DNA from 2 places in the Mycetocola sp. Y444 genome. Region 2 is predicted to be linked to the other one. Evidence: riboswitches for the same ligand, from Rfam matches in the RefSeq annotation. Region 2 holds a riboswitch; the other holds the start of a gene.
What was found. Region 2 has a riboswitch for glycine ahead of AC1C2M_RS07320 (amidohydrolase). Riboswitches for the same ligand answer to the same signal wherever they lie in the genome.

Region 1 (11,449 bases), on a different contig from region 2:
CGACCAGCAACCGGGTTGCACCGCGCCTGGCCATGCCGGGCACCCTGGTGAGCTGCATGGTCGCGATGACAGTGTCGTCCGAAGCGACGGCAACGATGACCTCGTTCGAGGAATCATCGATCAACTCGCCGAGTGCGCCCGCGTACGCGGCGGCATCCGTTTCGTCGGCTCGATCTCCGCGTCCCGCACTGATCGGATCGTCAGCGAGGAGAGCCGTCAACGCTCCGAGGTCTTCCCGCGTCGCGCGGCGAAGGGTTACCGGCAGGCCGGTATCGAGGGCAGCGGGGAGAGGCAGTTTAGCGAGCACCCGCTCAGTGTCCCACGAGGTGACGGGGGCGCACGCCGCTGGAGCAGCGGGTTGCGGCGTCGACCGAGCACTCGCTCAGCCCCTGACCACCGCTGGGACTAGAAGTCGCCGGAATCCGAGTCGATGGCCTTCGGGTAGATGCGCCCCGGCGGCTTCCTCGGTGCCGAGCGTTGTGCCCGGCTCTCACGGTAGGGCTGACCATCGGTCGGGTTCGCCGCCGGCAGCCAGTTCTTGAGGATGGCGAGCTCGGGAGCCACGATCTCCTCGTTGCTGAGGTCGTAGTTCTCGTCGACCGGACGAGCCTTCTTTTTGCCGAATCTCCGACCCGGCTCCTGTGGCTTCTCCATGGCCTCACCGTACGCTCCGGCCCACCCTTGTCAAGAGACCCTCGGCGATTCCACGGCTGCCACCGAGCCAGCTCCGATGCGCGTGACCGATCGAACGGATGCCGCCACAGCGTGCGCCACCTCCTCGAGTTGCCCGGCCGTGATCGATGCCGGAAACGTGAAGCGCACCGCGGTGCGCGCGACCTCTGTCGACACTCCGAGCGCTGTCAGGACGTGCGACGGTTCGTCGCTGCCCGCGGCACACGCCGAACCACTCGAAGACACGAACCCGTGCCGTTCCAGCTCGAGAAGCACCGCCTCTCCGCTGGTGCCGGGGAAGCAGAACGATGCGTGGCCGGGCAGGCGTTGCACGGGGTGCCCCGTCGGCACAGCCGTCGGAACGAGTGCGCGAACGCGGGACGTGAACTCCGAGCGCAGCGCTGTCAGCCGCGCGGCGGCATCCGTTCTCTCACCCTCGGCCAGTTCGAGAGCCGTCGCGAGCCCAACGGCACCCGCCACATTCTCGGTGCCCGAGCGCCTCGCCCGCTCCTGGCCACCACCGTGGACAAGCGGCTCGATGGGCAGCCGACCTCGCAGGGTCACCACGCCGACGCCTTTCGGTGCGCCGATTTTGTGACCGGAGAGCGACAGTGCATCCACGCCGAGGGCGGGAACTGACAGGTCGAGCCAGCCCGCAGCCTGAACGGCATCCGTGTGAAACGGGATGCCTCGGGTCGCGGCGAAGGCACTGAGCGCGGGGATGTCCTGGATCGTGCCGATCTCGTTGTTGGCGTACATCACCGAGACGAGCGTCGTGTCATCGCGCAGCACGCCCTCGAGCGCCTCGGGCGTCACGATGCCGTCGGGGGAGAGCGGCGCGAATGACACAGTGAAGCCGTGCAGTCGACGGAGGTAATCCACCGATTCGAGTACGGCCTCATGTTCGATCGCCGTCGTGACGAGATGCCTGCCGCGCGGGTTGCCGAGCGCGATGCCCTTGATCGCGAGGTTGTCGGCCTCGGTGCCGCCGGAGGTGAACACCACCTCGCTCGCACGCACGCCGAGAACCGAGGCGACCCTGCTGCGCGCATCGGCGAGCGCGATTGCCGCGCGCTCGCCGACGGTGTGCACACTGGATGGGTTGCCAAACTCGGCGGCGAGGTACGGCCACATGGCCTCGAGTACCTCCCGGCGCACCGGTGTCGTCGCCGCGTTATCGAGGTACAGCATCGGGATCCGCCGAGAGTGCGACGTCGAGGCCAAGATCGAGCGAGCGGATGCTGTGGGTCAGCGCGCCCGACGAGATCACGTCGACCCCGGTGCGGGCGATTTCGCCCACGGTGTCGATGGTCACGTTTCCCGACGCCTCGATGATCGCGCGACCGGCGACGAGCGCGACACCCTCCCGCAGTTCGTCGAGGCTGAAGTTGTCGAGCATGATCGTGTCGACACCGGCGGCGAGTACCGGTTCGATTTGATCGAGGCGGTCGACCTCCACCTCGAGGTGGGTCGTGTGCGACAGGCGGGAACGAACGTCGAGGAGAGCATCGGTGACGGAGATGCCGCCCGCCGTGAGGACCGCGAGGTGGTTGTCCTTTGCCATCACGGCGTCGGAGAGCGAGAAGCGATGGTTGAAACCACCGCCGGAGCGGACGGCGTGGCGCTCGAACGCGCGAAGGCCAGGTGTCGTCTTCCGGGTGTCGACGATGCGCGCCTTCGTGCCGGCAACCTGCTGGACGTACCGTGCCGCCTGCGTCGCGATTCCTGACATCCGCTGCACGAAGTTGAGGGCGATGCGCTCGGCCTGCAGCACGCCGCGCGCGGGACCGGTGACGGATGCCAGGACGTCGCCCGCCTCGAACGGCTCGCCATCGGCCAGCAGCAGGTCGACGGCGATGGCGGGGTCGGTGAGGCGAAACGCCGCCACGAAGACGGCACCGCCGCTGAACACCCCGGGTTCTCGGGCGACAAGCCGCGCTGTCGCCGATGCCGACGCCGGGATGAGCGTCTCGCTCGTGAGGTCGCCCCACGGGGCGTCCTCGTCGAGGGCGAGCGCGACGACACGGTCGATGTGTTGCTGGGTCAGCACGGGAGGGCCTCTCGGGAGTGTTCGGAAACTGGAGAACGGGTCGTAGCGGCATCCGTCAGCAGGATGGGCGCGGCCTGGCCGGGGTCGGTGGCCGGACAGTCCGTGCGGGTATGGGCGCCGCGGGACTCGGTGCGGGCCAGCGCAGCGGTGACGAGCGCTCGACCGAGGGCGAGCAGGTTGCAGTCTTCGAGGTCGTGCTCGGTGGCATTCGGGAGGTCGAGCATGCTCCAGCCCTCCAGGATCTGGGAGGCTAGCTCGAGACCGGCGGTCGACCGATTCAGCCCGGCGCTCGCCCACAGCAGCTGTTGCAGGGCGCCCCGGGAGAACGGCGGCACCTCGCCGGGAGCGCGCTCAGCCGGCGAGCCCGTGTCGGCTCGGGGGCGCGCCTCGGACGCCGATCGCACTCCGTCGAAGCGCGCGGCGAGGGAGAGGTCGCCTGTGACCGCCGACGCCGCCCGACGTCCGAACACCGCGCCCTCGAGCAGTGAGTTCGACGCCAGGCGGTTCGCGCCGTGAACACCGGTGCGGGCAACCTCGCCGATGGCGAACAGGCCGGGGATCGACGTGCGGCCGTCGAGGTCGGTGGCGATGCCGCCCATCCAGTAGTGGGCGGCGGGCGCTACGGGAACAGACTCGCGAGACCAGTCGATGCCGGCGGCTCGCACGGCGGCGTCGATGCCGGGGAACCGTGCCGCCAGGTAGTCGGCGCCGAGCGCCGTCGCGTCCAGCTCGACCGGTCGGCCTTCCTGTCGTACCATCGTCGCGGCGATGCCCCTCGCGACGACATCACGCGGCGCAAGCTCGGCGGCGGGGTGGATGCCCGGCATGAACCGGGTGCCTGTCGCATCGCGGAGTACCGCCCCGTCGCCCCGCACCGCCTCTGAGATGAGGAAGTTGGCCGCCGTGACGAGGGCCGTCGGGTGGAACTGGTAGAACTCGAGGTCCGCGAGCACGGCACCAGCCCGAAGCGCGGCGGCCGCTCCGTCACCCGTGGCACCCGACGGGTTGGTCGTGTATGGGTACAGCTGGCCGGCGCCGCCCGTCGCCAGGAGCACCGCGTCGGCGTCGAGCCGGAACCGGGCGCCGTCGGCATCCTGCAGGTCGACGCCGCTGACCCGGCCGTCCTCCAGCACGAGGTCGCGGAGGAAGGCGCGCTCGAGCACGGTGACGGAGCTGGCCCTAAGGCGATCGACGAGAGCCGCTTCAATCACGGCACCTGTGGCGTCACCGCCGGCGTGCAGGACCCTCGGGTAGGAGTGGGCGGCCTCACGGCCCTTCGCGAGCTCGCCCTCGTGCCTGTCGAACGCCACCCCGAGCGCGACGAGTTCATGAATGCGCGCGGGGCCTTCCGAGCAGAGCACGGCGACGGCTTCCGCGTCGCACAGTCCCGCTCCCGCGGCCAGGGTGTCGGCAATGTGTGCGTTCACGCTGTCGTCGTCGAACATCACGCCCGCGATGCCGCCCTGGGCGAAGCGGGTGTTGCTCATGCCCAGAGCACCCTTGGTGATCAGGGTGACGGAGTGTTCGGCGCTCGCCGTGAGCGCGGCTGTGAGGCCGGCGATTCCGGACCCGACGACGATCACCCGCTTCACGATCAGCCTCCCGTGTGCACTGGAGGCTTCGCCGCGAGCATCCGTTCGAGGGCGAGGCGAGCGGGTTCGGCGACGTGGTCCGACACGGTGATCCGGTTGAGCACGACCCCCTCGAGGAGCGAGTCGAGGACCCACGCGAGGTAGCCCGGGTGGATGCGGTACATCGTCGAGCAGGGGCAGACGACCGGGTCGAGGCAGAAGATCGTGTGCTCGGGGTGTTCAGCTGCAAGCCGCTGCACCAGGTTGATCTCCGTGCCGATCGCGAACGTGGAACCGGCGGGTGCCGCCTCGATCGCCTTGCGGATGTAGTCGGTCGAGCCGTATTCGTCGGCCGCGTCGACAACGGGCATCGGGCACTCCGGGTGCACGATCACGCGAACACCGGGGTGCTCGACGCGGGCCCGTTCGATCTGCTCGACGGTGAAGCGCTTGTGCACCGAGCAGAAGCCGTGCCAGAGGATGACCTGGGCAGCCTGGAGCGCGAGCGCGTCGTTGCCGCCGAACGGCTTGTTCGGGTTCCACATCGGCATCCGCTCGAGCGGAACGCCCATCGCCTTTGCCGTGTTGCGCCCGAGGTGCTGGTCGGGGAAGAACAGCACGCGCTGGCCGCGTTCGAACGCCCACTCGAGCACGGTTTCCGCGTTCGAGGAGGTGCAGACGATACCGCCGTTGCGGCCACAGAATCCCTTGAGCGCAGCCGAGGAGTTCATGTAGGTGACGGGGACCACGGGGACTCGCCCCGAGGCATCCGGTTCGGTGCCGTAGAGCTCGGTGAGCTCCTCCCAGCATTCCTCGACCTGGTCGATGTTCGCCATGTCGGCCATCGAGCAGCCGGCGGCGAGGTTGGGCAGGATGACCGACTGTGACGTGGTCGAGAGCAGGTCTGCCGTCTCGGCCATGAAGTGCACGCCGCAGAACACGATGGCCTCTGCGTCCGTACGGGCCTTCGCCGCGTTCGCGAGCTGGAACGAGTCGCCGACGTAGTCGGCGTACGCGACGACCTCGTCGCGCTGGTAGAAGTGCCCGAGAATGACGAGCTTCGACCCCAGCGTCTCTTTGGCCGAACGGATGCGACGGTCCAGTTCCTCGGTGGATGCCTCGCGGTAGAACGCGGGCAGTTCACCCTGGCGCGGTGAACCGACGGGAATCAGGTCGCCCATCGATGAACCCGGACCATAACCCGGCGGCCGGGAGTCGAACAGCCAGGGTTTCTGGACGAGGTCGGGGCTGCACGCGGCGCCGGGCGCAGTGCCGGCGGCGATCTCGATGAGCGTGCTGTCGACGGAGGCGGTGAGGGTCATGATGCTCCTTGTGAGCGGTCGGTACGCGAGCGGCCGAGGGGCCCGTTGGTCTCCACTGTTGCCGCGTATCGATAGAGGCGGGCGGGGCGATGCCGGCCTCCTGTCCGAAGCTGCTCGGTCGGTACCACTTGCCCGGAGCCCTCGATCTGGCGCCGGAAGTTGGCAGCGTCAAGTGACTTCTGCAGCACGGCCTCGTGGACCTCGCGCAGTTCGGACAGGGTGAAGGTGTCGCCGAGGAAGGCGGAGGCGATGTGGCTGTACTCGAGCTTGTTGCGGAGCCGCCACAGCGCGTACTCCACGATGAGGCTGTGGTCGAAGGCGAGTTCGGGCACCGAATCAGCCTCGAACCAGCGAACGTTCTCGGTCTCGACGGCGATGTCGGCCTCATCGGAACGCACCAGGGCCCAGTAGACGATTGAGACGACGCGCTCGCCGGGGGAGCGGTCTGTGTTGCCGAACGCGTAGAGCTGCTCGAGGTACTGCGGAGTCAGCAGCGTCGTCTCAGCGAGGGTGCGTGCCGCGGACTCCGCCAGGTCCTCGTCGGGTTCGAGAGGTCCGCCCGGGAGAGCCCACATACCGACGAACGGATCACGGATGCGCCGCACGAGGGGGAGCCACACGGTCATGCGGCCATCGACCGGTGATGGCCGAAGCGCAAAGATCACCGTCGAAACGGCGACATGGACGGGCGCTGCGTGTGCGGCCATCACGAATCCTTCCAGTTAAAGTCACCATGACTATAACTAGACCCATCTTAGTGTCAACATGACCCGAACTGAAGAGAAATATCCCGCCAGATTTTCTCTGAGATGCCGAGCACTCTGAGTGCGCCTCACTGTAGGCTGGGCGAAAATCGAATATCGGGCCGCACACGCGATGCGGGAGAGCCGGGCTTGCCCGGCACCGAAGGAGCAAGCCTCCCTGCCAATCTCTCAGGTCTCTGTACCGCATCGAACTGGCCACTCTGGAAAGTGAACGCCTGGCGTTCCGCCGACGGTGAAAGCCGCCAGCCGTGATCGACGGCTGCGCGAGCGAAACTCTCAGGCCCATGACAGAGAGGGAGTTCCTCAGGCACCTTGAGTGCCGCAGCCGCTTTTTGCGATCGTCGCCCCGGCGACACCTGGAGAACTCGTGTCAGACCCCGCACCAGAACGCACCAGCCCGCTCGCCGCGGTCCATTCCGAGCTCGGAGCGAGCTTCACCGATTTCGCCGGCTGGCAGATGCCGGTGCGCTACACCAGCGATCTCGCGGAGCACGCGGCGGTCCGGAACGCCGCAGGCATCTTCGATCTCTCTCACATGGCCGAGATCCTCGTGTACGGACGGGATGCCGGCCGATTCCTCGACTTCGCCCTCGCCGGACGGCTGTCGTCGATCGACGTCCTGCAGGCGAAGTACAGCCTCCTGCTCACCGAGGCAGGCGGCATCCTCGACGACGTCGTGGTTTACCGGCTCGGTGACACGACGTATCTCGTGGTCGCCAACGCGGGCAACCGGGATGCCGCTGCCGCCGCGCTGTCGGAGCGGGCGTCCGGGTTCGACGTCACCGTCGACGACCAGAGCGACGACTACGCGTTGATCGCCGTCCAGGGCCCGAACTCGCGGACGATCCTCGAGCAGACGACAGGCTTCAGTGAGCTCGGTGTCCCTCTCGATGAACTCCGCTACTACCGGGCGACCGACGGGTTTTTCAATGGAGTTCCGCTCGTCATCGCGCGGACCGGCTACACCGGCGAGGACGGGTTCGAGCTTTACCTCAGGGCTGACGCGGCCGTGCCGCTGTGGCGCGCTCTCGAAGAAGCGGGCGAAGCGCACGGGCTGGTCCCTGCCGGGCTCGCGAGCCGCGACACCTTGCGCCTCGAAGCGGGGATGCCGCTGTACGGCCACGAACTCGGCACTGAGACATTGCCCGTACAGGCCGCTCTCGGCCGGGTGGTCGCACTCTCCAAAGAGGGCGACTTCGTCGGTCGGGCGGCTGTCGAGGCCGGGCCGGCGGACGACGCTCGCGTGCTCGTCGGGCTGACCGCGGCGGGCAGGCGTGCCGGCCGTGCCGGCTACCCGGTGGTTTCCGGCGATGCAGAGGTCGGAACCGTAACGAGCGGTGCGCTGTCACCGACGCTGGGGCATCCGATCATGATGGCGTACGTGGACCCCGCCGCCGCATCGCCCGGCACCGAACTCGCCGTCGACGTTCGAGGCACACGAATTCCCGCAACTGTCACCACACTGCCGTTTTATCGGAGAGAGAAGTAAGCCATGTCGGACAAGACCACACTCAAGTACACCCCGGAACACGAATGGCTCGAGATCGACGGTGACATTGCGACCGTCGGGATCACTGACTTCGCCGCAGACAAGCTCGGCGATGTCGTCTTCGTCGAACTCCCCGCCGTCGACAGCACGCTCGCGTCGGGAACCGTCGTCGGCGAGATCGAGTCGACCAAGTCGGTCGGCGAGCTCTTCGCGCCGGTCAACGGTTCGGTGGTCGACGCGAACGCCGCCGTCATCGACGACCCGGCACTCGTCAACAGCGATCCGTTCGGCGATGGCTGGCTCATCCGGGTGCGTTTCACCGAGCTGCCGTCGAACCTGCTCAGCTGGGACGAGTACTCAGCGCTGGTCGGTGAGTGATGCGCGAGCTGTTCTCTGAGCGTCACATCGGAACGGATGCCGCTGCGCAGGCGAGCATGCTGGCATCCGTCGGCTACGACACCGTCGACGCGCTCGTCGAGGCGGCACTGCCGGAGTCCATCCACGTCGCCGACCTGGCGAGTTCGTCGATCCCCGCCGCGGCCACGGAACGCGAAGCGCTCGCCGAACTGCGCGAGCTCGCCGGCTCGAATACGGTGCGGACCTCGATGATCGGGCTCGGTTACTACGGCACTCTCACGCCGGCCGTGATCAAGCGCAATGTGCTCGAGAATCCGTCCTGGTACACGGCGTACACGCCGTACCAGCCGGAGATCTCGCAGGGCCGACTCGAAGCTCTGATCAACTTCCAGACCATGGTCACCGACCTCACCGGCCTCGACACCGCCAACGCGTCGATGCTCGACGAGGGGACCGCTGTCGTCGAGGGCATGCTGCTCGCGCGGCGGGCCTCGAAGCTCACCTCGACGGTGTTCGTGGTCGACGCCGATGCCTTCCCGCAGACCAAGGCGCTCCTCGCGAGCCGGGCCGAGGCGGTCGGCATCGACCTCGTCGAGCTCGACCTTGCCGGTGGAGCGGAGCTGCCCGACGCTGCTTTCGGCGTTTTCGTGCAGTACCCGGGTGCATCAGGACGTGTGTGGAACCCGGCATCCGTTCTCGCATCGATCAGGGAGAAGGGTGGCCTCTCCGTCGTCGCGGCCGACCTGCTCGCGCTCGCGCTGCTCACCTCTCCCGGTGAACTCGGTGCGGACATCGCGGTGGGCACCACCCAGCGCTTCGGCGTGCCGATGGGCTTTGGCGGCCCGCACGCGGGCTACATGGCTGTGCGCAAGGGGCTCGAACGGCAGCTGCCGGGTCGGCTCGTCGGCGTCAGCCAGGATGCCGCCGGTCACCCGGCCTACCGGCTCACGCTGCAGACGCGCGAACAGCACATCCGCCGTGAGAAGGCGACGTCGAACATCTGCACGGCACAGGTGCTCCTCGCCGTGATGGCCTCGATGTACGCCGTCTATCACGGGCCGGTCGGCATCCGTCGGATCGCCGCAGAGACCGCTCGTCGGGCGGACGCCCTCGCCGCGGTTCTCACGAGCTACGGCCTCACGCTCGCGAGCGAGTCATTCTTCGACACGCTGCGTGTGCACGTGCCGGGCGAGGCTGCGACGATCATCGAGCGCGCTCGTGAGCTCGGCATCAACCTGCACCTCGTCGATGACGCAACTGTGGGGATCTCGGTCGATGAGACGACGACGGATGCCGATCTCCGCGCTGTCGTCGTCGCGTTCGGGTTCTCTCGTGAGGAGCGTATTACCGCTCCGGGTGACGCCGAGTCCACGCGGCTGCCGGGGGAGCTGCGGCGCTCGAGTGACTACCTCACCCACCCGGTGTTCAACACGCACCACTCCGAGACCGCCATGATGCGGTACCTCAAGCAGCTGGCCGACCGCGACTACGCGCTCGACCGCGGCATGATCCCGCTCGGTTCGTGCACGATGAAGCTCAACGCCGCGACCGAGATGGAGGCGATCACCTGGCCCGAGTTCGCCAGCTTGCACCCGTTCGCCCCCGAGGCGGACGTGCTCGGCTACCTCGGCCTGATCGAACAGCTCGAGAGCTGGCTGGCCGAGGTCACCGGATACGACTCCGTGTCGCTCCAGCCGAACGCGGGCAGCCAGGGCGAGCTGGCCGGGCTCCTCGCCATTCGCGGCTACCACCGCGCGAACGGTGATCTGAACCGCACCACCTGCCTGATCCCGTCCAGCGCACACGGCACGAACGCGGCATCCGCGGTGCTAGCCGGCATGAAGGTCGTCGTCGTTGCCTGCGACGACATGGGCAACGTCGACCTCGACGACCTGCGGGCGAAGGTCGAGGAGCACGCCGACGACCTCGCCGCGCTCATGATCACGTACCCGTCGACGCACGGCGTGTACGAGCACGAGATCACCGCGATCACCCAGGCCGTGCACGACGCCGGCGGCCAGGTCTACGTCGACGGCGCCAACCTCAACGCGCTGCTCGGATACGCCAGGTTCGGTGACTTCGGCGGGGACGTCTCGCACCTCAACCTGCACAAGACGTTCTGCATCCCGCACGGTGGGGGTGGCCCCGGTGTCGGTCCCGTCGCGGCGAAGGCGCACCTCGCGCCGTTCCTGCCCGGCCACCCGATGGCGCAGCGCGACGACCACGGTGCATACACCCACGCCGGTGGGCCGGTCTCGGCGGCGCCGTACGGCAGCCCGAGCATCCTTCCGATCTCGTGGGCATACGTCCGCATGATGGGCGCGGAGGGGCTCAAGCAGGCGACAGGCGCAGCCGTCCTCGCGGCGAACTACATCGCCGTGCGCCTCCGAGAGCACTTCCCGGTGCTCTACACCGGAGACAACGGACTGGTCGCACACGAGTGCATCCTCGACCTGCGCCCACTCCGGGAGGCAACCGGTGTGACCGTCGACGACGTCGCCAAGCGACTCATCGACTACGGCTTCCACGCGCCGACGATGTCGTTCCCGGTCGCCGGCACCCTCATGGTTGAACCGACCGAGAGCGAAGACCTCACCGAAATCGACCGGTTCATCGACGCGATGATCGCGATCAAGGCCGAAGCGGATGCCGTCGGCGCGGGAACGTGGCCGGCAAACGACAACCCTCTCGTACACGCGCCGCACACGGCGCAGTCCGTCATCGAGGGGGAGTGGGAGCACGCCTACTCCCGCGAACAGGCGGTCTATCCGGTGAAGTCGCTCGTGCGGACCAAGTACTGGCCGCCCGTGCGCCGCGTCGACAACGCGTACGGCGACCGCAACCTCGTCTGCGCCTGCCCGCCACCCGAGGCGTTCGAGTAGCAGCACCCAACACAGGCAGTCGCACGGTTAGCAGGACGATCTCTCAACTTTCGTCCTGATAACCGTGCGATTGCCTGTTAATCGGGTCATGGGTAACGGGGCTTGCGAGCCCCGGGCAAGCGGGCGAGGTGAGCATTCTCTCCTCAGCTCAAACAATGGGAGGAAGGGACGGGGCCCTGGGTGTGACTCGGATCGACACCGCGTTCTTGCCCCGCCCCTTCCTCCCATAACTCGGCACCCCGAAAACGCTCACCCCGCCCGCCCAGACAAGGACAAAAGCCCCAGACAAGGACCAGGTCTCGGCTTTCGTCCTTGTCTGGGCGCTATTTCCTTATCTCGGGG
Region 2 (11,449 bases):
ATCCTGCTCGACCGCGCGCTCGGGACCGTCTACGGGGTAGCGCTCGGCGATGCGATGGGGATGCCGGGAGAACTGTGGTCCCGGAAGCACATCCAGGACCACTTCGGACGCATCGACAGGTTTCTCGACGGGCCGGACGGCCACTTCGTCGTGGATGGTTTCGTGGCGGGACAGGTGACGGATGACACGCAACAGATGCTGATGCTCGCTGAGTCGATGCTCTCGACCGGCGGAACCGTCGACGTGGTCACGCTCGCCAGGGACCTCGTCGCCTGGGCGGACCGGGTCGGCGCGTCAGAAGGGCACTTCCTCGGACCGACAAGCGCCCGGGTGATTACGGCCCTCCGCAACGGTGCGGATGCCACGGCCACCGGGGTGGCAGGAACGACAAACGGCGCCGCCATGCGGATTGCGCCCATCGGCATCGTCGGCATGCGGGGTGGAGACCTGGATGCCCTCGTCGACCAGGTCGAGGCGTCGTGCCGCATTGCCCACGGGACCAACATCGCCATCGCCGGGGCCGCGATGGTGGCCGGCTATATCGACAGTGCGATTACATCGGCGCTCACGGCAGATTCGGCCGTCGCCGCAACCGTCGAGACCGCGGCGAAAGCAGCTCTCGATGCGGGATATCGAGGGATGCAGCGGGGCGAAGACGTTGCTGGAGCGTCACTGACCGCACGCGCCGAATGGGGAATCACGCTCGCGGGCATGGGCATCGACGACGATGCGTTTCTCGAGAACATCTACAATATTGTCGGCAGTGGTACGGAAACCACGGAGTCCGTACCGGCCGCGATTGCCCTCGCTGTCAGGGCACAGGCTGATCCGCACCGCTGCGCGCTCCTCGCTGCCAACCTCGGTGGCGATACCGACACGATCGGGGCCATGGCCGTCGGCATGGCGGGAGCGGTTGGGGGGTTTGCGTCGATCGACGCGGACCTCGTCACCACACTCGACCGGGTGAACGGGCTTCCGTTCGCCGATGTCGCCACCCGGCTCGCCGCCCTGAGGCAGAGCTCCACCGAATAAGGCAAGGCATGAAACCGCTCGTCGAACTGCACGTCCATATCGAAGGCACCCTCGAACCAGAAATGGTGTTCGACCTCGCGGCCCGAAACAACATCCGGCTCCCCTACGCCAGCGTCGCCGCGCTGCGCGAGCTGATGCAGTTCGATGACCTCCCCTCGTTCCTTGACCTGTACTACGAGTGCTGTGCGGTTCTCCGCACCCCCGAGGACTTCCGCGACCTGATGCTCGCGTACCTCCGGCGGGCAGCTGTGGCCGGTGTCGCTCACGCCGAGATCTTCTTCGACCCGCAGACGCACACCCTCAGGGGCGTGCCCATCGACGACGTCATCGATGGGCTGCTCGACGGCATCGCGGCCGCGCACCACGATCTCGGGGTGACAGCCGGACTCATCCTGTGCTTCCTTCGTGACCGCCCGGTCACCGAGGCCGCGGCAACCCTCGAGTCAACCGCACACCGGGCAGGCGACCTGCTCGGCGTCGGACTCGATTCGGCCGAGGTCGGCTACCCGCCGCACCTGTTCGCCGACGTGTTCGAGCGAGCCCGCGAACTGGGACTCCGCACCGTTGCGCACGCTGGCGAAGAGGGCCCGGCGGAGTACGTTCTTGAGGCACTCGACGTGTTGGGGGCTGAACGCATCGATCACGGCATCCGTTCGCTGGACGACCCGGTGCTGGTCGAGCGCCTGCGGAGCGAGCAGACGCCCCTCACCATCTGCCCGTTCTCGAATGTGCGGTTGCGTGCGGTGGCGGATCTCGCCGGGCACCCGTTGAAGCGGATGCTGGATGCCGGGCTCAACGTCTCGATTCACTCCGACGATCCCGCGTACTTCGGCGGTTACATCGATGACAACTATCGCGAGGTCGAAGCGGCGCTCGGTTTGTCGGCCGCTGACCTCGACACGCTGGCCACGAATGCGATCAACTCGGCGTTCATCACCGAGGAGCGGCGCGGTGAGCTGCGGGGCGAGAGGCTCGTCGTAACCGGCGGGAGCCGATAACCGACATCCGACGGCATCGCACCCGTCACTGGACTGAAACACTATGCTGATTGACTAAATTCATAACTTCACATCTCCCAATGAATACCGCCTGGAGAGACCGGACTGGAACCGGCGCCGAAGGGGAAAACGCCCAAGAGCTCTCAGGCTAAAGGACAGGCAGAATTCGGGAACTCTGGAAAGTGGAACCCCATGGGTCCACACCGACGGTGCAAGCGGGAACGACCTTTCCGTGAATCTCTCAGGTCAGATACAGAGCGGGTGCCGCGATCCTACACGTGTGCCCGCCGCCTTTGAAAGTGAGATCTGACCCGTGACCAACATCCCCACCATCGAACCAGACGGCGCTCGACTCGCGAGCTATATCGATCTCTACAAACATCTGCACGCACACCCGGAGTTGTCCATGCAGGAGCATGCAACCGCCGATCTGATCGAGGAGAGGGCCCGCGCGATGGGCGCGGAGACCTTTCGTTGCGGCGGAACCGGGGTCGTCGCCATTATCCGCAACGGCGACGGGCCGACCATTGCCTTCCGGGCCGACATTGACGGCCTGCCCCTGGAGGAATTGACGGGCCTCGACTACGCGAGTGTCGACCACGGCGTTCTCGCCGATGGCACCTCCGTTCCGACCATGCACGCCTGCGGGCACGACGCCCACATCACGTCGGCGATCGCGGCCGGCGAACTCCTCGCCGAAAACACCGACCTGTGGTCGGGCACCCTCGTTCTGATTTTCCAACCGGGCGAAGAGACCGGAGCGGGTTCAGCGGCAATGATCGCAGACGGCCTGTGGGACAGGGCGCCACGTCCCGAGATCGTCCTCGGGCAGCATCTCTCACCGGCCACAGCGGGGACCGCGACCCTGCGCTCCGGAAACGTGATGTCTCTCGCGGATTCATGGGAGGTCACCATCAACGGCGTCGGAGCCCACGGATCCCGTCCCGAAGACGCCATCGATCCCATCGTGGTCGCAGCGTACACAATCACTCGGCTGCAGACGGTCGTCTCGCGCGAACTCAATCCCCAATCGGCAGCTGTCGTCACCGTCGGCACCTTCCACGCCGGGCTGAAAGAGAACATCATCCCGTCGAAGGCGGTGTTCACCCTCAACATACGGTCAACCGATGAAACGATCCGCGCTCAGGTGCTCGCATCCGTGCGCCGCATTGTGCTCGCCGAGTCCGCGGCGGCGGGCGCTGACGAACCGACCATCACCGAGTTGTACCGCTTTCCGCGCAACTACAACGATCCAACGGCAACGCCAGAGGTCGTCGCCGACCTCGCCGCCGCTCTCGGCCCCGAGAACGTCGATGGTTTTCGGACCCAGTCGATGGGAAGCGAAGACTTTGGCTGGCTCGGCGACAGCATCGGAGTCCCCACGGTGTTCTGGTGGTTCGGCGCGTATGCTCCCGGTCGTTTCGACAGCGGCGATGCCGTTCCGGGAAACCACTCAGCCCTCTTTGGTCCTGACGCTGACGCGGTCGTGCCGACAGGCATCCGTTCTGCACTCGCCGCAGTTCTGGGCCAGTTCTCGCGACGAGCCAAGCGATGAGCGAACAGCACCCCTGGCAGTGGGAAGACGCACGATGGCGCTCGGCTGTCACTGCCGTCCGTGCCGGCACGAGTCTGGCTCAAGAGTGGCCAAATGGCGCGAAGTCGGTGGTCGCGATCTCCTTCGATTCCGATCACGAAACGCCGAGCCTGCGAGACGGGAACCTCTCACCGGCAGCCCTGTCACAGGGAGAATTCGGTGCCCGCGTGGGTGTGCCCCGCATTCTCGAACTGCTTGAACGTCACGCCGTCCCCGCAACGTTCTTCGTACCTGCGGTGTGCGCCCTCCTGCGCCCGGACGAGGTGCCGCGCTATATCGCTCGCGGCCACGAGGTCGGCGTGCATGGCTGGATCCACGAACGTAACTCGCTTCTCGCCCGCGCCGACGAACTCGATCTGCTGACGAGGGCGCTCGAGGTACTCACCGCACAGGCCGGCGTGCGCCCGACGGGGATCCGCACTCCGTCCTGGGACTTCTCACCCGACACGCTCGGTGTTCTCCGTGAGCTCGGTTTCTCATACGACTCGTCGCTGATGGCCGACGATGAGCCGTATGAGCTGCTCGAACACGGCGACCCCACCGGAATCGTCGAGATCCCCGTCGAGTGGATTCGCGACGACGTGCCGTACTTCGGAATGGACCGGGCTACCGCGCTTCGGCCGTACACGCCACCTGTCGCTGTCGGCGAGATCTGGCGTGCCGAGTTCGACGCCTCGTACAACGCTGGGGGCGTCTTCCAACTGACCATGCACCCCCACGTGATCGGGCATCGCTCGCGCATCGCAATGCTCGATGCCCTCCTGACCCACATCAGGTCGCACTCCGACGTCTGGATAACGACGCACGGCGACCTCGCCCGATTCACCAGCAACACGACACCAAAGGAAAGCTGATGCCCTCACATGTTCTCGTCACCGGTGCAGCGAGCGGACTCGGCCTCGCAACGGCGCGGAGGTTCGCCGAGCAGGGCGCCGACGTCTCACTCGTCGACTATCGAGCTGAAGCGGTTGCCGCCGCCGCACAGGACATCCGGGATGCAACCTCGGTTCGCGTGTCACACTTCGTTGCGGACCTGCGCGAGCCGGAGGCACCGGGAACCGTCGTCCGTGACGCCTGGTCGGTATCGCCAGTCGACGTTCTCGTCAACGTTGCCGGGATCTACCCGTCCACGCCATTTCTCGAACTGGATGCCGCCACATGGGATGCTGTGCAGGACATCAACGTTCGAGCTCCCATGCTCGCGATCGTTGCGCTTGCCCGGTTGGCGATCGAAGCTGGCCGCGAAGCATCCGTCATCAATATCAGCTCAACGGCGGCCGAGCGTTCACGCCCGGGATCGTCGGCGTACAGCACATCGAAAACCGCTGTCGACATGCTCACCAAGTCAGCTGCGCTCGAACTCGGCGCTCACCGGATTCGCGTCAACGCGGTTGCTCCGGGCTTCGTCCCCGTTGACAGCGACGTTAATCCCGTGACCGATGAGTATTCGAGCATCGTCGGCGCAAATCCGCTCGGTCGGCCGGGAAGCGCCCTGGACATCGCCAACGCCGTCGCCTGGCTTGCGAGCGATGAGTCCTCGTGGGTGACAGGCACGATACTTCGCGTGGATGGCGGGTCATCGACCGGGTCTCACAAACTGCCGCCCAGCTGGCCGCAGACGCTTGTGTAAGAAACAGCCCGTTCTAAATTGGTGTGCCAAGTGGGAGTACGGGCAGGGCGTCGTCGTGACCGTAGGCGACGTCCTCGAGCGCAGCCACCCGTCGCCTGACACTCGCGCGCTGCGACTCAGGACGATCGGCAAGGCATTCCAGCAGGGCAATCCGCACATGTTCGTGCAGTTCCGGTGACCGGAGAGTCGACTCAAATCGACGAAGTATCGTCCACGATATAACTTCGGACGCGCCCGACCGCTCCGCGGTTGGCAGGGCATCGAGCGTGTCAAGCGCCGCTCTGACCGTGACGTCGACCACTGCAGAGAGCCCGATGCCACCATCCCGTTCCTGCAGGCGGATCCGATTGAGGCGCTGGGGCGCGAGCAGAAGCGAGACGATGAGGTCTGTGCCGACTCGCACAGCGGAATCCTCATCGAAGGAACCGGAGGTCCGCCTCTGGATCCCGCCGTCCCGCCGTAGCCGGCCCGCGCTCGGGTCAACCAGAATGCGAAGAATCCGCGGCTCGATCGACAGGAAGGCGGGGGAATAGAGTCGCGCGAGTTCCCTCAGGGCCCGACGTTGAATATCGGGCGCCACTGCGCTGCTCTCACCACGGAACTGCGCATCTCGGGCCGAACTGGCATAACGACGCGTGGTGCCGCCAATGAGTTTGGCGACTGCGACGGCCTGGTGCCGGTGGAGTAAATAGAGAATCGTGAATCTGCGTTCGATCTCGTTGCTGTCGCTGCCCGGCGGCACGACTCCCGGGCCGAAAGACTGCAGCGCAACCGCGCGCACTGACTCCATGGTTGTCAACGCGTCCAGCGGCGCCCCAGGAATGATCCAGGTCGCCCCGGTGCCGTCGCTGGCCTCGTCCAACCGGGAATCAGCGTCGGTGACGTACGGCAGATCACTTCCGGCGGTCTCAGCGGCCGGCGCATAGAGTCGGGCCACAATGTGGTGGTCCCACGGCCCAAGCCCCGAAACATAGGCCGAGTCGACGTCAATTCGATCGGGACGGACGGCGAACGCCGCCGCCGGGTAGTCCATGACCGAGGGAACAGGGTGAAGGTGGGACGCGAAGTTGTGAGCAAAGCCGAGTGCGTGCCCAATCTCGTGGGCCGCGAGTTGTCGTGTACGTGCCGCCACCAGGCGCTCTACCTCGGATTCCCTCCCCGTCGCATAGGGGGCAAGAACCGCCTCAGCGGTTGCGCGCACCTGCTCGATCCGCTGCGAACCGAGACGCACGACGCCGCGAAGGATTTCGCCCGTCCTCGGGTCTACCTGGGTCATCCCGTACGACCAGCCGCGGTCAACGCGGTGGATCCACAGGACCAGGTTGATCCGAGGATCCCGCGGGTCAACGTGTGCAGGCAGCTCTTCAACCGAATATGCGCCGGTCAGGCCGATGCCCTCAAAGGCCGACCGCCACCAGTTGCCGCCCTCAAGCACACTGGCCCTCACCGCGGCTGGCATGCCGGGATCGAGGTAGAAGACAATTGCGGGGGACTCCCCCGACAGACGGAAGCGTGTCGCCAGGGAGCGCGGAGCATCCCGAAGCGCAATCTCGTCGAACCCATGCACCACGAGTCCCGGCATCGCTCCGCTGTCATCAGCCAGTTCGAGCGCCGTATACCCGGAATCCGGGAGTGGACGCAGGGTGACCTGTTGCGTAATCGTCACTGTGTCGCCCGGCGCCGGATGCCCACGCGGCGTCAGGTGCATCGATTTCGGCGAATGCCCGTTCACCTCGGTAGACGGCGTGGGTTCGGGCTCAACCGGCGAGAAGGTCAGGCGCACTTCGAGTGCAAGAACGTCGCCATAGAACTGTGAGCCGACGACCGAACTCAGATCCGGGCGTTGCTCGTATCGCACACCGCGTGAGCCGGAAAGGAGCCGACCCGCCTCAAACAGATCGAGCATCGCGAGGGCAACAGGATCAAACCGACAGTCGGCATCCACGTCGGTTATGGCCAGAACTGACGTGGCGAACGAGGCCGCAACCGCATGGCTCACATCCGACGGCGCTTGCCAGTCGTTGAACTGCGTGCTTACAGCGCTGACGGAGACGCGTGTGCCACTGACCCTGGTGTGACACAGAAGTGAGGCGGCGACGTCACCCCGGTCAAGCCCGACACCGGAGTCCCCCACCCCTTCGAGCAGGGTCGCGTGGAGCAGAAAACCCTCGCGGGTTGCCGGCCACCGCGCAGGCCCTGGCTCAGCCGTCCCGGTGACGTCGGCCGCCGTGACTGCCTCAGTCAATGCTGAAGCCGGGTGCACCCGGAACGGCAGCGAGCAAGGCCCGTGTGTAACTGTGGGCGGCGTGTGTGAACAACTGTTCCGCCGGAGCCGACTCTACGACGTCGCCCCGGAACAGCACGACGACGTCATCGCTCACTTGCTTCACGACAGCCAGGTTGTGGGAGATGAAGAGCATCGTGAGATTCTTCTCGACACGAAGACGGTCGATGAGCTGGAGGACTTCCGCCTGCACTGAAACGTCGAGCGCCGAAGTGATCTCGTCCGCGATCACGATTTCCGGGTTGGTGATGAGGGCGCGCGCGATGGCGATTCTCTGCCGCTGCCCTCCGGAGAACTCGTGGGGATATCGCGCGATTGAATCGATCGGCAACCGAACGTCGCTGAGCGCACTCTCGATCGCCTCGCGGTGCTTTCGTACGTTCTGGCGCACCGGATCGATCGCTTCAGCGAGCGCCTCACCGATCGTTCGCCTCGGGTTAAGCGAGGAGTACGGATCCTGGGGGATCATCTGCACCCGTCGGCGGAACTGAACCCGTTCCTTCGCCGACATCGACGACACGGTGCGGCCGTCGAAGACGATCTCGCCGGACGTCACGGGAACGATTCCGAGGATTGCCTTCGCGAGCGTCGACTTGCCTGACCCGGATTCACCAACAAGGCCGACGGTCCGGCCGTGTGGAACGCTGAGGTCGACATTGTTCAGTGCGACGGATGCGTTGGCACCGTGGCCAAACTTCACTGTCACGCCTTCGACGCGCAGAGCGTCCCTCGATTCGTCGGTCACGGGCGAACCTTTCTTTCGTCGCTCAAGCGGGGCACGGTTTCGAGCAACATCTTCGTATACGGGTGCGTCACATTTCCCGCTGCGAGATCATTTCGATTCACAACCTCGACAATCGCGCCGTCCTTCATCACCAGAACGCGGTCACACAGCGCCTCGACAACTCCGATGTCATGCGAGATGAACAGCATCGAGGTCGACTGTGTTTTATTGATTCGGCGGAACTCCCGAAGAATCTCGGCTTGCACCGTCACATCGAGTGCGGTCGTCGGTTCGTCTGCGACGATGAGAACGGGGTCGGTGGCGAGTGCAGACGCGATCATGGCCCTCTGCCTCATTCCGCCCGACAGCTCGAAGGGGTGGGAGTGCAGGAGTCGTTCAGGACGCACGATGTGCACCTTGGCCAGCATCTCCATAATTACTCTGCGCGCCTGTTTCTTTGACTGCTTCTTGTGCACCCGAAGAACCTCGGTCAGCTGAGAATTCATAATGAGGGCCGGGTTGAACGTCGTTCCCGGGTCCTGATAAACCAGCGCAACCGAGGTAGCCAGCTGCTTCTGTGAGACGGAACCGGCGAGCATGTCCATGTCGCCAATGCGCAATTCCGTTGCGCTGGCGCTCAGCCCATCCGGAAGCAGCCTGGCCAGGGCCATGGCTGTCAGAGACTTACCACTTCCCGATTCGCCGACGACCCCGAGAATCTCTCCCCGTGCAATCGAGAACGAGATCCCGTGAACGAGTTCCTCACCATCTGAGCGGACGACCGAGAGCTTGTCGACATTCACCAACGAGTCGCTCGACGTGCGGGGAGCAGAGCCGCCGGCGATCTTCGGAGCACGCAAGCGCACTTTCGAACTCCGGGGATCGGCCGCGGCCGCAAGGCCGTCGCCGATGAGCATCGCCGCGAGCGACATCAGGATGATCATCACTGTCGGGCCGACAACTTCGATCGGGCGTGAGTAGATCGCGGGAAGCGAGTCGGCGAGAAGGCGACCAAGGTCGTACTCGGGGGTTTGCACGCCAAGGCCTACAAATGACAACGCAGACATCGAAACGAGGCCGACCGAGAAGCTGGACGCCACCTGAATCAAAAGGGGTTCCGCCATGTTCGGCAGAAGATGCTTGGTGATGATGAGCCGGTTGGGGACACCGAGAAGTCTCGCGGTCACAACGAAGTCGCGTTGATAAACGGATGCTGCGAGGTTGGCCGTCAATCGCGCGATCGACGGGATGTTCGCAATTCCGATGGCCAAAACAAGCTGCCACGAACCTGACCCGAGGATAGCGGCAATGACAATGGCGACGAGCAATTCCGGGTATGAGACGACGGTCTCGAGAACCCTCAGTGACGCCTCACGAACCCGGCGGGGTGCGATCCAGATCGACGTACCGATGAGGACGCCGGCCACAACGGAAATCGCCGTGGCGAGCAGGGTCATGATGAGGCTCAACTGGGTGGCGACAAGTGCCCGCGCCAGCAGGTCACGGCCGAAGCTGTCGGTCCCCAGAGGGTGCTCGCCTGACGCCGGAAGGTTTGTCTGGTTCGTAACCTCGCTCGCAGCTGTTGACATTGTCATCGGTGCGATGATGGCAATGGCCACGACAACAGCGAAAAGACCCAGACCTCCTATGAGGCCGGGAGTCCAGCGAAAGCTCGATGGGCCACGTTTACCCACCCCGGCAACAACCGCGCGGTCAGCGGCAGATAACTTAGTCATTCTTCCCTCCGCGGGTTCGGGGATCAATGATGCCGAGAGCGATGTCGACGAGCAGGGTGAGCACCGACGCCAGGATGGCGAGAACGAGCACGATTCCCTGGATGAGCGGGTAGTCCTTGGTGGCAACGGCGTTCACGACGCCCAGTCCGAGTCCTGGCAGGTTGAATACGGTCTCGACAGTGATTGCCCCACCGAGCATGCTCACGAGAATGATTCCACTGAGCGTTAGTGTGCTCGTCAGGAGATTTGGCAGCGCGTATTTCGCGTAGAGACGCAGCCCGCCAAGCCGCCAGCCCCGCGCGGTTCTCATGTAGTCCTGCTCGAGGACGACAGCGGTTTCGCGGCGCACGACGCGAGCGATCGAGCAAATAGACCGAATGCTGAGCGCCAGGACTGGCAGTACGAGAGAGGCTGCCAGATTGTTGCGCGAGTACGCGGGTGGAAGGACCTGCAGGGAGACGGCGAAGAGCAACACAAGCAGCGTCGCCATCACGTATGGCGGGATCGCTGACAGGAACGCGGTGACGTACCCGAATGACGTGTCGAGCCACTGACGCCGGCCGTTCCGCGCCAACACACCGACCACCATCCCAATGGGAATTGCGCAGACCAGCACGATCACCAGAGACAGTACGGAGATTCCTGCGGTAAACGGCAGACGGTTCGCGATCACCTCGGTGACCGGGGCGTTGAGCGAGAACGAATGGCCCAGATCGCCCTGCGCAATGCCGGCGACGTAGGAGACAAACTGTTCAAAGAGTGGCCTGTCAAGACCGAGTTCGGACCTCACCTGCTCGATCCGCTCGGCCGATGCATCGGGTCCAGCCGCGCTGACAGCCGGATCGCCGGGGATGAGGGGAACGATGAGGAAGGTGGCCACGATCGCCATCACTATGGTGCCCAACAGGCCCATGAAGCGCTTCACGCCGAAGGCGACCCACGGTGATACCGTCTTCGCCGATTCTTCGGGCCCGCCCGGAACGGGCACTTCCGTGGAAGTGCCCGTTCCGGCTGTGATTATTGGTTCAGTCACAGGTTCGCTTTCTTTCAGAACGCTCGGTGTCTATTCGGCGATGACGCGCACTGTGGCGTAGTCGAGGTAATCACCGAAAGCACGCACCGTTACGTTGGGGCTGGTCACCGTCGTCGTTGTGCCACCAACGAGGGGCACAACATCGTCGCGTTCGAAGAGTGATTCCTGAGCGGTCTGGAAGGCGTCGCAGCGAACGTCCTCATCGATCTCGGACAGCCCGGCAACGAGCGCTGCTTCGCCGTCCGGGTTCGAGGAGCCGGAGTAGTTGCGGCCGCCCTCTTCAACGCTCGGCCCGGTCACCCGGTCGAGAGAAGCGCTGATGACCTGAACCGTGTTGGCGTCCCCGATGAACACCATGTCCCAGTCGGATTCGCCGTTCGCGAGCGTGCTCCAGAAGGTGGCATTGTCGGCCATCGAA

Region 1: it holds a riboswitch for glycine, as region 2 does, so the genes downstream of both, gcvT (glycine cleavage system aminomethyltransferase GcvT) here and AC1C2M_RS07320 (amidohydrolase) in region 2, are expected to answer to the same signal.

What each region holds. Positions count from the first base shown of each region.
Region 1 covers NZ_JCAIUB010000001.1:434,268-445,716, forward strand. The annotation lists gene AC1C2M_RS02080 (GNAT family N-acetyltransferase) at 1-307, opposite strand, end outside; gene AC1C2M_RS02085 (hypothetical protein) at 406-654, opposite strand; gene AC1C2M_RS02090 (cysteine desulfurase family protein) at 685-1,863, opposite strand; gene nadC (carboxylating nicotinate-nucleotide diphosphorylase) at 1,847-2,722, opposite strand; gene nadB (L-aspartate oxidase) at 2,716-4,314, opposite strand; gene nadA (quinolinate synthase NadA) at 4,317-5,615, opposite strand; gene AC1C2M_RS02110 (NUDIX hydrolase) at 5,612-6,322, opposite strand; glycine riboswitch at 6,485-6,573, shown strand; glycine riboswitch at 6,575-6,677, shown strand; gene gcvT (glycine cleavage system aminomethyltransferase GcvT) at 6,747-7,868, shown strand; gene gcvH (glycine cleavage system protein GcvH) at 7,872-8,246, shown strand; gene gcvP (aminomethyl-transferring glycine dehydrogenase) at 8,246-11,107, shown strand.
Region 2 covers NZ_JCAIUB010000002.1:106,805-118,253, reverse strand. The annotation lists gene AC1C2M_RS07330 (ADP-ribosylglycohydrolase family protein) at 1-1,032, shown strand, start outside; gene AC1C2M_RS07325 (adenosine deaminase) at 1,041-2,030, shown strand; glycine riboswitch at 2,112-2,199, shown strand; gene AC1C2M_RS07320 (amidohydrolase) at 2,344-3,585, shown strand; gene AC1C2M_RS07315 (polysaccharide deacetylase family protein) at 3,582-4,478, shown strand; gene AC1C2M_RS07310 (SDR family NAD(P)-dependent oxidoreductase) at 4,478-5,254, shown strand; gene AC1C2M_RS07305 (zinc-dependent metalloprotease) at 5,268-7,499, opposite strand; gene AC1C2M_RS07300 (ABC transporter ATP-binding protein) at 7,492-8,283, opposite strand; gene AC1C2M_RS07295 (dipeptide/oligopeptide/nickel ABC transporter permease/ATP-binding protein) at 8,280-9,998, opposite strand; gene AC1C2M_RS07290 (ABC transporter permease) at 9,991-11,031, opposite strand; gene AC1C2M_RS07285 (ABC transporter substrate-binding protein) at 11,062-11,449, opposite strand, start outside.